DNA from 4 places in the Peribacillus sp. FW305-BF15 genome. Region 1 is predicted to be linked to each of the others. Evidence: riboswitches for the same ligand, from Rfam matches in the RefSeq annotation. Region 1 holds a riboswitch; each other region holds the start of a gene.
The links. Region 1 has a riboswitch for S-adenosylmethionine ahead of mmuP (S-methylmethionine permease). Riboswitches for the same ligand answer to the same signal wherever they lie in the genome.
Positions count from the first base shown of each region.

Region 2: it holds a riboswitch for S-adenosylmethionine, as region 1 does, so the genes downstream of both, AC3WLU_RS07045 (methionine ABC transporter ATP-binding protein) here and mmuP (S-methylmethionine permease) in region 1, are expected to answer to the same signal.
Region 3: it holds a riboswitch for S-adenosylmethionine, as region 1 does, so the genes downstream of both, AC3WLU_RS20770 (bifunctional homocysteine S-methyltransferase/methylenetetrahydrofolate reductase) here and mmuP (S-methylmethionine permease) in region 1, are expected to answer to the same signal.
Region 4: it holds a riboswitch for S-adenosylmethionine, as region 1 does, so the genes downstream of both, AC3WLU_RS08590 (methionine ABC transporter ATP-binding protein) here and mmuP (S-methylmethionine permease) in region 1, are expected to answer to the same signal.

Region 1 is NZ_JBYSYV010000012.1:144,164-148,358, forward strand. Features, by position in the region: gene mmuM (homocysteine S-methyltransferase) at 1-458, opposite strand, end outside; gene mmuP (S-methylmethionine permease) at 448-1,842, opposite strand; SAM riboswitch class I at 1,926-2,028, opposite strand; gene AC3WLU_RS14920 (flavin reductase family protein) at 2,264-2,872, opposite strand; gene AC3WLU_RS14925 (alpha/beta hydrolase) at 2,891-3,499, opposite strand; gene AC3WLU_RS14930 (ring-cleaving dioxygenase) at 3,499-4,195, opposite strand, start outside.
Region 2 is NZ_JBYSYV010000005.1:151,898-156,092, reverse strand. Features, by position in the region: gene AC3WLU_RS07060 (toprim domain-containing protein) at 1-97, shown strand, start outside; gene AC3WLU_RS07055 (thioredoxin family protein) at 101-409, shown strand; SAM riboswitch class I at 555-662, shown strand; gene AC3WLU_RS07050 (O-acetylhomoserine aminocarboxypropyltransferase/cysteine synthase family protein) at 762-2,072, shown strand; SAM riboswitch class I at 2,190-2,302, shown strand; gene AC3WLU_RS07045 (methionine ABC transporter ATP-binding protein) at 2,456-3,490, shown strand; gene AC3WLU_RS07040 (methionine ABC transporter permease) at 3,483-4,151, shown strand; gene AC3WLU_RS07035 (MetQ/NlpA family ABC transporter substrate-binding protein) at 4,167-4,195, shown strand, end outside.
Region 3 is NZ_JBYSYV010000023.1:7,977-12,171, reverse strand. Features, by position in the region: gene metH (methionine synthase) at 1-879, opposite strand, end outside; gene AC3WLU_RS20770 (bifunctional homocysteine S-methyltransferase/methylenetetrahydrofolate reductase) at 872-2,719, opposite strand; SAM riboswitch class I at 2,823-2,921, opposite strand; gene AC3WLU_RS20765 (MOSC domain-containing protein) at 3,033-3,683, opposite strand; gene ku (non-homologous end joining protein Ku) at 4,174-4,195, opposite strand, start outside.
Region 4 is NZ_JBYSYV010000006.1:219,513-223,707, forward strand. Features, by position in the region: gene AC3WLU_RS08580 (MetQ/NlpA family ABC transporter substrate-binding protein) at 1-389, opposite strand, end outside; gene AC3WLU_RS08585 (methionine ABC transporter permease) at 446-1,114, opposite strand; gene AC3WLU_RS08590 (methionine ABC transporter ATP-binding protein) at 1,101-2,117, opposite strand; SAM riboswitch class I at 2,187-2,291, opposite strand; gene AC3WLU_RS08595 (MBL fold metallo-hydrolase) at 2,575-3,399, shown strand; gene AC3WLU_RS08600 (hypothetical protein) at 3,464-3,652, opposite strand; gene AC3WLU_RS08605 (YheE family protein) at 3,739-3,942, opposite strand; gene AC3WLU_RS08610 (YheC/YheD family endospore coat-associated protein) at 4,006-4,195, opposite strand, start outside.

The sequences.
Region 1 (4,195 bases):
TGAAATGCCGCCAAAGTTTCATCTGAAACACCATAATTCCCGACATACTCTGATCCATCTGCAAGATAAGCCCCATAAGGTCCAACTGATGCAGCAACCAATGGCTTAGGTCTAATCGTTTGATATTCTTCCTTCCAAAAGTCATCTCTTGCTTTTCTTGCTAGTAAAACCGTTTTCCTGATTAGATCCAATGCCTCTTTTTCTTGTATTCCGCGGAGGGCGAAACCTTCAACTGTTGCTTGATAGCTTGCCGTTATCGCACAGTCAGCACCAGCTCGAAAGTAGTCAGAGTGCACCTGGTAAATCACTTCTGGATTTTCAAGTAATACACGTGCAGACCACAGGGGATCGTCCAAATCACACCCATGACTTTCAAGCTCTGTAGCTAAAGCTCCGTCCAAAATCATAACTGAATGACCTTGTAAAATTTCTTCAATTGGGTTAATTTTATTTTTCATGGTCTACTCCTCTTTTCTTTATGGTTTGTGTCAGATAATAACTTCCATAGCAAAACAAAATAAACGGAATGCCACAATATAGTGCTATTCTTTGTGTAGGATCAAATGCAATTCCTATGCAAGAAGCAAGACATAGCATAAATGAAACGATTGGTACGAATGGATATAATGGTGTATGATAAGCCAAATCATTAACTGAGTTTCCTTCGTTTATATATCGTCTGCGAAATAGAAACTGTGACGCGCTAATACTCATCCAAACTATAACCACGGCTAGTCCAGAAATGGATACAAGCACTATATATACAGTATCCGGCGCAATAATACTCGAGAAAAGTGCTAAAACACCGCCCAGCATACTGAAAAGGACTGCATTCAAGGGAACACCCCGTTTTGTCAATTTTGCAAATATTGGTGAAATAGTTTTCTTATCTGCAAGTGACCAAAGCATCCTGGATGAGGCATATAGTCCTGAGTTCGCAGCAGACAAAATAGCAGTTAATATAACAAAGTTCATAATATCCGCTGCATACGGCACTCCAATTCGTTCTAGAACGGCAACAAAGGGGCTCTCTAATACGCTTGCATCCGAAACAGGCAATAATGCGGATAAAACAACGATGGTACCTACAAAAAAGATAATCAATCTCCATAATGTCATACGGATTGCCTTTGGAATCGTTTTTTCCGGATTCACAGTTTCTCCAGCTGCAACTCCGATCAATTCAGTTCCAGAAAATGCAAAATTCACCGCGAGCATCGTCATTAGAATGGCAAAAGCACCGTTTGGAAATAAACCTGCACTTGTAACATTGGAAAATAACGGAGCTGATTGTGTGTTAATCATTGGAATGAAACCTATCATTGCCGCAGCTCCCAGAATAATGAATATTACAATAGCAAATACCTTTATAGACGCAAACCAGAATTCGGATTCAGCGAAAAACTTAACGGTCCACGCATTTAATGCCAAAACCAAAATGGCAAATAGAGCACTCCATATCCAGACACTGATTGATGGGAACCATCGCTGCATCAACAATCCTGCAGCCGTGAATTCCGAACCTAGTGCAACAGTCCAGGTTAGCCAATACAACCAGGCTACTGTATATCCTGTCCCTGGTCCGATGTATTTGGCAGCGTAACTATGAAACGCACCTGTCTCGGGCATATGCACTGATAGTTCACCTAGACATAGCATGACTAGATAAACCACCAATGCACCAATCAGATACGAAAGGATGGTTCCGAACGGACCAGCCTGTTGAATCGTATAACCCGAACTTAAGAATAAACCAGTTCCAATCACCCCGCCAAGCGATAGCATTATTATATGCCGTGCTTGCATTTGCCTTTGAAAATCATGCTTCCTTTTGTTATCCATTCTTACTCTCCTTAATCTTGCATCCAGAAAAAACGAAAACGCACTCTAAAAAAGAGTGCGTTACTGACAAATAAACACGTACGGTCTTATCTATCAAGGTTTCACCCCCTGGAATTAGCACAGTGTCTTTGTAGACCTGTTGCTGAGGTTTCATAGGGCCAGTCCCTCCACCTCTCTGGATAAGAAATTATTTTTTTATAACTTTATCAATCTATGAAAAATTTGTCAAGTTTTGTTTCGGAATGTAAAGACTTCCTTTTAAATGCTAACGATCATGGCGTCTGCGGCATTAATATTAAAAGGTTGCTTATTTTTGGAACAGGCGCTAAGCGTATTATAATGGCAAATAAAACTAACCGGGGTCATTTTGGTCTTAAAAATGGCAACATCTTAAAAGATGTCGCCATTTTTTTCTTTTTCCTTAAGGACGTTCTATTTCAAATAATTCCCCTAGTTTTGTATAAGTATGACCTGCTAATCTTGCTACAGGTTTTAGCCCATTCGGGTCAATACGGCCATTATGGTAAATATCTTGCTCTATATGATAGCAGACTATTTTCCCTATCAGTAAATCACAACCAGGTTCATTCTTGGAACCTGCCAATGGAATCGATTGCTCTAATGTACATTCAAAACGCACCTTCGCTTCTTCCAATCCTGGTACGGATACCCTATCACTAACAGCCAGCGTGAAATTAGTAAGACCCAATTCACTTTCTTCAGATGGGAGTTCCTTGGCCGTTCGATTTGCATCAGCAACATTATTTTCGTCTGTGATATGAACAACGAACTCACCTGTTTGAATTGCATTTCGGGCTGTATCCTTTGAAACTCCTTCTTTCCGTTGAACAGAAATGGAAATCATCGGAGGATTTGAACTGACTATGTTAAAAAAGCTGAACGGCGCTATATTGATTGTACCGGTTTCGGATTGTGTCGTAACCAGCGCTATAGGTCTCGGTATAATGCTTCCAGTCAAAAACTTATAATTATCCCGTTCAGTCAGACTTTCAGGGTTAACAGAAATCATCTTCATTCCCTCTCATTCTTATAAAAAGTTCTTTTGAAACCATGAACCTGCTGCATCAACCTCTGAACGTGTTAACTGATGACCATAATTTTCCCATTGAACTTCAACTGTTGCGCCAGCTTGCTGTAAAAGTTGATTAAGTTCTTCAGTTTCTTCTGCCGGGCAAATCGGATCGTTTTTACCTGCAGCAATAAATACAGGTATATCTGAAAGGGACGGCAAAGCGATCCCTCGTCTTGGAACCATTGGATGATGAAGAATTGCTCCTTGTAAGGCCCCCTCGTAATGGAACAGCAAACTTGCCGCTATATTTGCACCATTGGAATAACCTAATGCCACCACTCTGTCACGGTCGAAGTCATATTTTCCGGACGCTGATTCCAAGAAGTCATAAAGCTCCTTCGTTCGGAAAATCAAATCCTCTTCATCAAAAACCCCTTCAGCTAACCGTCGGAAATAACGGGGCATTCCATTTTCAAGTACATTTCCCCGTACGCTCAGTACGGACGAACCCGGTGAAACCATTTCGGATAATGGCAAGAGATCTGTTTCCGTTCCTCCAGTGCCATGTAACAGCAGTAGTAACGGGGCTTCTGGATTACTTCCTTTTTGAAAAATATGTTTCATCATTTATCCTCCTCTAGTACTCTCGGCACTGCCGGCAGTAACGTTTTTTCCATAACTTCCCGCTTTTCTTCCAACCATGGCGGCAGCATTAATTTACTGCCCATCGTTTCTTTCGTTTCATCATGAGCAAAGCCAGGTGGATCTGTGGCTACTTCAAAGAGTATGCCTCCATCTTCCCTGAAATAAATGGCATTGAAGTATTGTCGGTCTGTAAAGGGTGTCACACCATAGCCATGGTTACCGATATGCTCCCTCCATTCTTTATGATCTTCATTATCGCTCGCACGCCATGCAATGTGATGGACAGTTCCCACTCCGATTTTACCGTTTGGTAAAACCGTTTTTTTAACATCGATCAAATTGCCGATATCCGATGTGGATTTGAAGCGGATGAAATCGCCCTCTTCCCCAACCTTTTGAAGGCCCATCACTTCCTCTAAAAGTTCCATCGTTTTGATCGGTTTTGACGTCAATAATACAGCTCCGCCGAAACCCTTGACCGCCTTATCAGCTGGTACACCGCCGAATGACCACTCGCTATTTTTACCTTCTTTACGCTCAACCAGTTCAAGTTTCAAACTATGTGGGTCTTGGAACTCAAGATATTCCTCACCGAAACGTGAAACCTTTTCAAAGTCTATATTAAATTTACCCAAACGATTTTCCCAAAAGCCCATTGAACCCTCCGGAACGGCA
Region 2 (4,195 bases), on a different contig from region 1:
AGTGGAGAGCTCACCCGAACATCATATCGCAACTGTGCTCCTATCTGCCAATATGAATGTGAAAATGAAATTTTTAAGTCAAAGGGTGAACGACTAATTGATGCAGGAATGGAAAGAAGAAGAGTGTAAGCTTGCTGTTGAAAATGGGGAAACCTTTTGCTTATATTTATATACACCTTTATGCGGAACCTGTCAGGTGGCCTCCAAGATGCTGACGATATCCTTGGAGCTTTTCCCCGAATTGAAGGCAGGCAAAATGAATATGAACTATATCCAAGCAATTGCCGAATCATATGAAATCGAAAGTGTTCCTTGCTTATTGCTTTTCAAAGAAGGGCAGCTGCACAAGAAAATATATGCCTTTCAATCCGTTCCTTATTTGTACGGATTGCTTAAGGAAATCAGTTAGGAAACCAATCAGAACCGCGGTTGGTTTTCTTTGTTGCTGACATTTGAATGAGAGCAGGAAATAAACAAAGAATATTCTAACAATTCATTGACTGATTTAATCTAAAATGCTATATTTTGAATTAAGTAATGGCAGAATTTAATAGTTCTTATCAAGAGTGGCGGAGGGACTGGCCCGACGAAGCCCGGCAACCGGTATAAATTTTTATATACGGTGCTAATTCCAGCAGAGTGTTGGCTCTGGTAGATGAGGTGTATTCTTGAAACCTCTTCTTATTGAAGTGGTTTTTTTGTTTATAAAAAGCCAGATTTCATATAAATCCAACTAAATCCATAGAAAAAGGTGAAATTAAATGTCAGAGAAAAAGTTGCGTTTTGAAACATTGAGTGTTCATGGCGGTCTGCAAGCTGATGAAACAGGTGTCCGTGCCGTTCCTATCTACCAAAGCAATGCATACTTGTTCAAGGACACCGACCATGCAGCAAATTTATTTGGCCTGAAGGAGAATGGCTATATATATTCACGGCTTCATAATCCCACGGTCAGCGTTTTTGAGGAAAGAATGGCCTTATTGGAAGGCGGTATCGGCGGATTGGCAACGGCAAGCGGAATGGCTGCCATCTCACTTTCAATCCTGAATATTGCTGCTGCAGGGGATGAGATTGTTTCAGCCTCTACATTATATGGCGGTACGTATAACCTTTTCGAAAACACTCTTCCTAAATATGGGATCAAAGTGAAGTTCGTTTCTCCCGATGACCCTGAGAATTTCAAAAGGGCGATTACACCAAGAACTAAAGCCATTTTTGCTGAAACGATCGGAAATCCAAGTTTGAGGGTGCTCGATATTGAAGCGGTAGCGGAAATCGCCCACGAAGCCGGCATACCTTTAATCATTGATAATACCTTCGCGACACCGTATCTTTGCAGACCAATTGATTTTGGAGCGGATATTGTCATCCATTCCGCTACAAAATGGCTTCTTGGAAATGGAACGACGCTAGGCGGTGTCATCGTTGATGGAGGGAAATTCGATTGGAACTCGCCGAACTATCCTGGCTTCACGGAGCCTGACCCAAGTTACGACGGTCTGGTATACGCCGAGGCAGTTGGCCCTGCCGCATTCATAACGAAAGCCCGGGTCCAGTTACTACGTGATTTGGGCCCTGCGCTAAGTGCCCAAAGTGCATTCCAGTTTACGCTTGGACTTGAAACGCTGCATGTAAGGATGAAAGAGCATCTATCAAACACCAAGTCTGTCATCCAATATTTAAAAAACCATCCTGCCGTGACCTGGGTTTCACATCCTGGTGATGAGGATCATCCCGATAAAGCCCTTTCGGATAAATATTTGCCAAAGGGAGCTGGATCTGTCGTGACATTTGGGATTCAAGGTAATCGCGAAGCTGGGGCAAAACTTATCAATTCGGTGGAATTATGGTCCCATGTGGCGAATGTAGGGGATGCGAAGAGCTTGATCATCCACCCAGCAAGTACGACCCATCAACAATTGAATGAGGCGGGTCTTGCGAAAGCGGGTGTAAGCGCCGATCAAGTCCGTTTATCGATTGGGATTGAAAATGTAGACGACTTAATAGAAGATTTGGAGCAGGCAATTGAAAAGGCGACGAACATCGTCTCCTTGACTTCCAAAACGCTTTAAGCAAAGTTCCTGTTCATTCTTGTACTAGAAATAATATACATTGCGCTCCTTTTTTATCTATGATAAAATTTCTCCATACTAAAGAACTTAATGATGTACAAATATTCTATATATTAGCTCTTATCAAGAGAGGTGGAGGGATGTGCCCGATGAAACCCGGCAACCGACAAGGAGATTTCCTTGGAAAGGTGCCAATTCACACAAAGTTTAATCACTTTGGAAGATGAGAGGAAGGCCTGTTTCTTCACCTGCCTTTCTGCTCATGCAGAAAGGTTTTTTCTATTTTAATTGGGAAAACTTTTACATGATAGGAGAAACAGACTAATAATGTAGAGAAATCAACTAAGTTCATAGGTTTTATTGGATAAAAGAGGTGAGGGTTAATGATTACATTGACGAAAGTCAGTAAGCTGTTCCGAACAGGAAAAGGAAACAGTGAGACGATCAAGGCTGTAAATAATGTGAATGTTGAAATAAATAAAGGCGAGATTTTCGGGATCATCGGTTACAGTGGAGCGGGGAAAAGTACTTTGATCAGAATGCTCAATGGATTGGAAACACCGACAGAGGGATCCGTTGTGGTGGCTGAAAAGGAAATTTCAAAAATTAAAGGGGCTCAGCTCCGTAAGGCCCGTCAAGAAATCAGCATGATTTTCCAGCATTTCAATCTATTATGGTCAAGGACCGTTCAGGAGAATATATCTTTCCCGTTGGAAATTGCAGGTATTTCTAAACCTGAACGCACCAAGCGTGTGAACGAATTGATCAAGTTAGTCGGACTTGAAGGCAGGGAAAAGGCCTATCCTTCGCAATTAAGCGGAGGGCAAAAGCAAAGGGTGGGCATAGCCAGGGCTCTGGCAAATGACCCTAAAGTGCTGCTGTGTGATGAAGCGACTTCTGCATTGGATCCGCAGACTACCGACTCCATACTCGAATTGCTTGTTGACATCAATCAGCGTTTGGGATTGACGATCGTCTTGATTACGCATGAAATGCATGTAATACGTAAAATCTGCCATCGCGTCGCCGTGATGGAAAGCGGGCAGGTTGTTGAACAGGGTCCTGTCCTGGATGTCTTCAAGAATCCTAAAGAACAAATGACGAAGCGTTTCGTGCAACAGGTAACGGAACCGGAAGAAACGAAAGAAACGATGGACCATTTGCTCGAACGCTATCCAGCAGGCAAAGTGATTCAATTGACCTTTGTAGGTGATCATGCAGAAAGCCCATTGATCACCAAGCTTGTACGTAACTTCGAGTTGGATGTCAATATCGTTCAAGGTAAGATATCCCAAACAAGAAGCGGTTCATATGGAACATTGTTTATCCATCTAGATGGCAAAGAGGATGAAATGCTCCGCGCAATCGAATTCATTAGAGCACAGCAGGTAGGCGTGGAGGTGATTACTCATGCTTGAAGAATTATTGCCGAATGTTGATTGGGAAGACATCATTGAAGCTACGAAAGAAACGCTTTACATGACAAGCGTCTCTGTAGTGGCAACCTTTTTTATAGGCATAATACTAGGATTGATCCTTTTCCTGACAGGGAAGGGTAATATGTGGCAAAACCGGGCTGTCAACGGAATCATGAGTGCTGTCGTCAATATATTCCGTTCCATTCCATTTCTTATTTTGATCGTGCTGCTCATTCCTTTCACTAAAGCGCTTGTCGGTTCCATGATCGGTGAGAACGCTGCACTGCCGGCACTTATTATCGGTGCTGCCCCATTTTATGCGCGTATGGTTGAAATCGGCCTTCGTGAAATCGATAAAGGTGTAATTGAAGCCGCTAAATCGATGGGGGCAAAAACGAGCACGATCATTTGGAAGGTCCTTCTTCCAGAGTCGATGCCTGCCCTTATTTCCGGGATTACCGTAACATCGATTGCATTGGTTGGATATACCGCAATGGCCGGGGTCATCGGCGCTGGCGGGCTTGGTAACCTAGCCTATTTGGACGGCTATCAAAGAAATCAAAATGACGTTACGCTTGTAGCGACAATCGTTATTCTAATTATCGTCTTCATAATTCAAATTATTGGAGATGTGATTACATCTAAATTGGACAAAAGATAAAGGGAGATGAATAGGATGAAAAAGTTTTTAGGATTTGCATTAAT
Region 3 (4,195 bases), on a different contig from region 1:
CGTGCCACAACATCCGCCAATGATATTGACCCATCCCTTTTCGGCAAATTGCTTCATTTTCTCTGCCAGGGATGTAGGTGATTCATGATAGTGGCCTTCTTCATCAGGGAGCCCGGCATTCGGATAACAGCTGATGGCGCTATTTGATATATCTGCAAGTGTCCTGATATGGTCTATCATGAATTCCGGCCCTGTTGCACAATTAAGGCCGACAGCTACGGGCTTCATATGTTCAACCGATAAATAAAAAGCTTCTATGGACTGGCCGGCAAGTGTCGTGCCCATCGGTTCGATTGTTCCTGATATGATGACAGGCACATCTTTTCCCGTTTTAGCGAATGCTGCTTTGATTCCAGAAAAGGCAGCCTTGACATTAAGCATATCCTGACAGGTTTCCACCAACAGCAAGTCTACCCCGCCATCCAAGAGACCCAGTGCCTGCTCTTCATAAGAATCTGTTAAAACATCAAAAGTCGTTCCGCCCGTTACAGATAGCGTTTTTGTAGTGGGGCCCATCGAGCCAGCTACATATCTTGGCCATTCATCATTGGAATACTTTTCACAAGCTTTAACGGCAAGCTCAGCTGAAATTTTATTTAGCTTGTAGGCAATCGTACTTATTTGGTATTCCTCAAGGACGATGCTGGTCGCTCCAAAGGTATTTGTTTCTATGATATCTGCGCCCGCTGCTAAATATTTTTCATGAATCGATTGGATGATTTCCGGTTGCGTCAGTGATAAATATTCATTGCAGCCCTCGAATTGTTCCCCGCCAAAATCGTCTGCTGTCAAATTCTCCGCTTGAAGCATCGTTCCCATCGCCCCATCAAGTAGGAGAATCTTAGAATTTAACTGATCTTGAATCGCTTTTTTATTCATGTACTGCCACCTCTGATGTCTGTTTACTATCGACTTTTCTAATATATTTCGTTAGTTCCGCCGTCATTTCATAGCGAAGGAATGGAGTGATTAAATATATGCCCTTGAATTTTTCCCTAGCCGCGTCCACCAGTTCCCGCGCGATATTCACCCCTTCAATCCTTGACTTTACAGGGTCATCCCCCGCTAGAGCCATGGCCCTTCTAACATTATCAGGCAATTTGATGCCCGGGATCTCATTATGGATGAATTCGGCGTTCCGGGTGCTTGTTAAGGGCATGATACCGATGAAAATCGGGGTTTCCAGATGTTTTGTCGCTTCATATACTTCTTCGATTTGCTCTACGGAATAAATTGGCTGTGTCAAAAAGGATTGAGCACCGCAGGCAATCTTCTTTTCCATTCTCAGTACGGCTTTATCCAGATATTTCACATTGGGATTAAAAGCTGCCGCAATTTTAAAATTTGCCCGTTGACCCAAACTTTGACCGGAATAGGAAAGACCTTCATTAAATTGTTTGACCATACTTATCAGGTCAAAGGAAGATAAATCGTAAACCGAAGTGGCACCCGGGAAGTCCCCAATTTTTGAAGGGTCTCCGGTGATGATCAATATTTCGTTCAGCCCTACCGTCTGCAGACCCATTAAATGTGACTGCAGGCCAATCAAATTTCGATCACGGCATGTTATATGCACCATCGGATTTATATTCAATTGGTTCTTCAGTAAATTAGCCAGTGCATCATTCGATATCCTTGGTGAGGCAAGTGAATTATCCGCTAATGTAATGGAATCGACCCCTGCTTTTTTCAAAACCTCAGCACCAGTCATGAAACTCTCTATCCCTAGCTTTTTCGGTGGATCAAGCTCAACGAGAATCGTCCGTTCCGTTTTGGCCTTTTCGTAAAGGGGAAGTTCCAATTCCCTATCGTTCACCTCAATTACTTCTATTTCACGGGATTTCGTAAATTTCTCTTTCACGGGAGCCAAACTTCCAATTGCATGCTTTACAGCTTGAATATGCAGTGGAGTCGTTCCACAGCACCCTCCTATGATCGCGGCGCCTTGCTCACGAAGTTCCAGGGCACTAGAACCGAAATATTCCGGGACAGCTTTATAAACGAGCCTCCCATCGACATAATCCGGCAGGCTGGCGTTAGGGTAAATGGCAATCGATGCTTGCTTTGGCAAACTCACTTCTTCCAAGGCCCGAATCATATGATGTGGTCCAAGGCGGCAATTCACACCAACCACATCGGCACCCAATTGCTCGAGTTTTTGAAAGGCTTCATTTAAATGGATTCCATTTTGAAGATTACCCAGTTCATGCATCGAGACATTTGCGATAATCGGCAGTCCGGTTTCATTTTTAACGATTTGCAGGACGGTTTCCAGTTCTTCCAGGTCATAAAATGTTTCCAGAAGAATCCCATCAGGATTTTCCATCAACAGACTGTATAGCTGTTCACGAAAAGCCCGTTTTATCTCTTCCATGCTTAAATCCGATTTCCTGATACTCCGCTGTGCCCCTATGGTGCCGAAGACGTATGCCTTTCCTTTTGCCGCTTTTTTAGCAAGAATGACTCCCTGGCGATTGATTCTGCTCACTTCATCTTCAAGTCCATACCGCTTCAATTTATTGAAATTGGCTCCGTATGTATTCGATTGAAGGATATCTGCACCAGCTTCCAGATAGGCTCGATGGATGGACTCTATTTGATCTGGGTTCGTGCAGTTTAATTCCTCATAACATTGATCAATGCCATTAGAGTAAAGCAAGGTCCCCATTGCCCCTTCCCCAACCAGCATTCTTTCTTTTAATTCTTTACGAAAATTCATCATTACACCCTCTCTCAAAAACAATCCTGTTTTTGTCGTATTCTATGAGTATGAGAGAAAAGGAAAAAAAACCTTCTCAAAGAAGAAGGTTTTTGAAACATTCTCCTCATCTATCAAGCTCTGCTTGCTGGATTTAGCACCTTTGCGTAAGCTGGTTGCTGAGGTTTCTTCGGGCCAGTCCCTCCACCTCTCTCGATAAGATCCATTTATATAATTTTCATAAGATTTCAAAATTTGATTATATTTAATTTACATTAATAGTCTGTCAATTTCAATACCTGATCGACATTTTTTTCACTTTTGCAAAAATCATTCAATCTTTTGCTGCTTGAACCCTCTTCAAGATCCTTTGTTTCCAGTCTTCCGCTAACGAGTCTAGTGTTAGTAAAGCCTTAGCACCTTCAAGCCCATCCCGTTTATGAAGGATGACCTCTGCTGCGTAATGGACAGAAATTTTTTCTTGTAGACGATCTATCAGCACAATCTCGTTTTGTTTATTTATCGTTCCTTCTTGAAGTACTCTTGCAAAATAACCAGTGAAACTCGTTTTCAGCACGAGTTCCAAAAACTTAGGTTCTTGATTGAAGAGGGAAATGGTCGAACAAGGTATCCTCCCTTGGTTAATTTGAACAATCACATCGCCTATTTGATAAATATCGCCGATATATGTTGTTTCTTCCTTCATCCCCCCTATAGTTAAATTTTCACCGAATGCAGGGATATCCAGCTCTTTAGAGAATTTTTCATTCCATAATGAATAATGCTCAAATGGGTAAAAGCACAAAGCCCGATCAGGACCTCCATGGAACTTTACATTACCGACACCATCACCGATTATGCCAGCTTTAGTCACTTTCAAATTATCCTGTGCTTGTTTATCCATGGCTGAAAAGATATCGATATTCGAAAAAATTTCTTGTTTCGGCTTCCCCGCATGTAGTGATTTGATTTTCCCATTTTCCATTTTGCATCTTCCATTCATATTAAATTTATATCGTTCTATATGTATAAATTATACTAAAAATCCATTTTATTCAGTACCTTTTTATATGTATATGAAATGAAAAAGCCATATGCGGCGGAAATGGGCGAAATATCATTGATTTCCAGAAAAATTCATAGGTTAGTTTCAGTAATTTAGTTGCTATTTCAGAATTAAATATGGTAGAATATGAACACAATATATAGTCGAAAACTACAACCGTTCGCCTATATGTTGATTTTCACGATTGAATTCCTCATTGTCGCTCTTTAGGGAGCGAATTTTTTTTGCTTTCGTCAATATCCACTAATTTCCTGTAATTCCATTCAGTTTCTTGCATCGTGATCGACTCACCTGTTTGTACATTCCTTCCCTCTTTATCAAGACCTTTTCATCTTATTAGAAGCCTGATTCCTTGCAAAAACAAGCAGAAAGCCGAGCGACATCATCCGTCTTCCGCTCAGCTTCCTGTTTACGCTTGTTTCTTTTTTTTC
Region 4 (4,195 bases), on a different contig from region 1:
TTCACTTCTTTCAATGAATTATACTTATTAGAATATATGCCCATTGGCGCTGTTGGAACTATGATAAGGTCGGAAAGCTTTAAATCATTTTCTTTAGCGAAGTTATCCATGTACACTTTATGCTGGAAAAGGTTGGCGTCGATCGAGTTGTTGCCAAGCGACTTATTCGGCTGGATATAGTCGGTGAATTCGACGATCTCTATTTTGTATCCGAGATCTTCCAGACCTGGTTTGATGGCCTCCTTAACCATATCGGCGTACGGCCCGGTAGTCGCCCCGATCTTCAATTCTTTTTTGTCTTCTGTATTTGGGGATGCATCATCGCTCCCGCAAGCTGCCAAGCCGAGTGCAAGTGCACAGACTGATAATAACGAAGCTATTTTCTTCATTTGAAATTCCTCCTGAGTAATGAAATGTATTGAGTCATTAAAAAAAGTGATTAAACCTATCGCTTGTTAACTATGTATGAAACTTTGTCACCAACCATTTGAATGAGTTGCACAAGGCAGATCAGCACGACGATCGTCGTGATCATGACTGTGTTGTCATATCGGTAATATCCGTACCGGATGGCCAGGTCGCCAATTCCGCCACCGCCGATTGTCCCAGCCATTGCTGAGTAACCGATAAGCGAAATGGTCGTTAATGTCAGTCCTTGAATGATTCCCGGTTTTGCCTCTGGAAGAAGTACATCCTTAATGATCATCCATGGAGTGGCACCTACGGCAATTGCAGCTTCAATCACTCCTCTGTCTATTTCACGTAATGCCGTTTCAACAATCCTTGCAAAAAAAGGGATTGCGGATACGGACAGGGAAACAGAAGCTGCTCTTGGCCCTATCGTCGATCCTGTAAGTAGGTCCGTTAAAGGAAGGAGGGCGACCAAAAGAATGATGAACGGGATTGAACGGACAATATTGACTGCGAAACCGAGAGATCGATTCACGATGCCATTTTCAAAAAATAAATTCCTTGTTGTTGTAAATAGCAATACTCCAAGCGGTAAACCGATCAGCAGGGCTACTGCAAGAGAAACGCCGACCATATAAATCGTTTCAAGAAAGGCTTTATTAAGATCAGGTAAAATATTTACGATGGGATTAAGCAGTGACATGTTTTAACACCTCCACAGAACTGGAACGATTTTTTATATATTCCAATGCCGAATGAATTTGGACGGCATCGCCAATTAACTCGATGATTAAAAAGCCTAAAGGAACATCCTGGATATACTCAATTTTACCGTGTAAAATATTTCCCTTTACTGCATGGGATTGGAGAGTATCCGAAAGAATCGATTCACCGGCGGTTTGCCCTTCGAATTGGATCTTAATAATCGTACCTTCACTTTCTTCAATCAAGTGCGAAGGGAGTTCGAAATCCAGTACACTGCTAATGAATTGCTTCGTTAACTCCTGTTTGGGCTGTGAAAATATTTCATAAACGGGTCCTTCTTCAATTACCCGGCCATCCTGCATCACGGCGACTCGGTGGCATAGTTCTTTGACCACTTCCATTTCATGTGTAATCAACACGATGGTGATACCAAGCTCACTGCTTATCTTTTTCAATAACTGTAAAATCGCTTTTGTAGTTGTTGGATCAAGGGCTGAAGTCGCTTCATCACATAATAGTACAGTGGGTTCATTTGCTAACGCGCGAGCTATGCCGACCCGTTGCTTCTGTCCACCGCTAAGCTGTGCAGGATAGACATCTTTCTTATCGCTGAGCCCCACTATTTCCAACAATTCCAATACACGTAACATAGTCGCGTCCTTCGATCGATGCGCGGCCCTTAAGGCGAAAGCGACATTTTCATAAACGGTTTTTGAACTGACCAGGGAAAAGTGCTGGAATATCATCCCGATTTTTTGCCGTTGTTTACGAAGCTCTTTGCTAGATAAAGAGGTTAAATCAATGCCGTCGATAATGATATTTCCACCTGTCGGACGTTCAAGCAAATTCAAGCAGCGGAGCAATGAGCTTTTTCCAGCTCCGCTGTAGCCGACAATTCCATATATTTCACCAGTTTGAATGGTTAAAGTTACGTTATCCACTCCGATAACTCGGTTTTTCTTCGAGACGTATTCCTTTCGGACTGAACGGATTTCAATCATGAGCTTTCCCCCTTAAACATTAAAAAAGCTGCCTCTATCATTCAGAAAGAGGCAGCGAAATCATATCTCGGCTTATCTTTCAGAATGCAATCATTCTGCAGGAATTGGCACCGTTCCCTAAGGGCGGTTGCCGGACATCACAGGGCCTGATCCCTCCGTCACTCTTGATAAGTAAATTATTATTTTAGAATATTTCAAGTTTTATAATATAATCTATATTATTTGTAAAATCCGGCATTGTCAATCGTTACTTTTACTTTTTTGTCATTAAATCTGGTACAGTCCGTTAAAACGATTCATGGAAAATGGGCTATTAAGCAATAATCCAGCATTTTCATCGAGGCTATTCATTCCAATATTTCCTTGTCAAAAAGGTAAAGTGGTACTACAGTTATTATAGTAAAGTTAAAAAAAGGAAGATGAAACTATATTTATACAATGATGGGGAGGAAACCGAATGATAGAGATCAAGACGATAAATGATGTGGTTTGCGTGCATGGGACTCCTGGCGGGAACAAGGCGGGGATGAGTGTGTATGTCTTTTTAACGGATGGCCTATTGATAGATACTGGCGCACAGATTTTATTGGAAGAGCTTATTCCATTCTATGAATCCGCAGACTTCGACTCAGTGGCCCTGACTCACTATCATGAAGACCATACGGGGGGTGCTGCCTGGATACAGGAACATAAAAAGGTCCCTCTTTTCATTCACCCGATGTCGGTTGAGGTTTGTGCAAAGGATGCTGAATATCCTGAATATCGCAAAATTTTCTGGGGAAAGAGAGACGCCTTTAAAGCTGAGCCGCTAGGGAAGGCCATTCGTTCCCGTACCGAAACGTGGGAGCCGATTTTTACCCCAGGTCATGCAAAGGACCATATGGTGTATTTGAATCACAATAATGGCGTGCTCTTTTCAGGAGACCTTTTCGTAACCCCAAAAACAAAGCTTGTTTTACGGGAAGAGTCCGTCCCGGTAATCATCGATTCGATAAAAAGATTGCTTCAATATGACTTCGGGGAAGTGTTTTGCTGTCATGCTGGGCATGTCCCTGATGGGAAGGAGATGTTTCGAAAAAAACTGGATTATCTGGAAAACCTCCAAGGGGAAATTTTACGCTTGCATTCTCAAGGGCTGACCGTTCGTGAAATCCAGCAGGTCGTTTTACCGAATCGCTATCCCCTTATCGAGATATCTGGGCATGAATGGGATTCAGAGCATATCATTACATCGATATTAAACGAAAATATTTTAAGTGCGAGGGAGAATGGGACTATTTGATTGCTATCCGTTTAACGGTCTGACTGATATAAAAGAGAGCTCTCCATAAGAGAGCCCACATTATTCATTTATTGACATTGGGATCTGTTTCATCATAAAAATCATGTGCTTCTTCGATGTTCTGAAGGTTAGCGACTTCATACACATTTCCGCCCGCCATTCCTTCATTGATGATACGGTCGATATCCAGGTAAACGGAGTCCTTGCCATCATATTCGGTATCCTTCAAAAATGTCATTTTTTCTTTATCCAAAAGAAATCCCTCCTAGCCTTTTCTTTAGTTTTAGGCAAAGGAGTTTTTTTTATTCTGTTTAGCGATTTCATGAATGTAAAGGGGTTTCATTCATAAACATGGAAGATCATTAAATCATGTATCATGCTTTTGAGTTGGGTTTCATCTGTTTCGGAAGGCGGATTGGCTGTCCACTCGATGGATCCATCTTTGTGATATAAGGCTTTGACTGCCTGCTTGTTGAAATAAAAGGAAATTTTCCATCCTGGCAGATTCTTATGCAATGGTTCCCATTGAAAATGAGTGATCATATGTATTACCTCCATATATACTGTTTCTCATTCGATTATAATGGAAAACGGCAGCTGGAGGTGTTATTTTCTTTTCAGGTTGGGAAAAGTTAATTCAATGAAAAGATTTTTTAAATGCAAAAGCCTGTTTGTTTCAATTTCTTCTTCATCGAATTGCATCGGCTTTGAGTTCACTTCGTATATGAAAAGCGAGCCCGATTCGTCTTCCCCTATATCAATGGAAAACTCTCCGAGAAACCCGATCTTTTTTGAA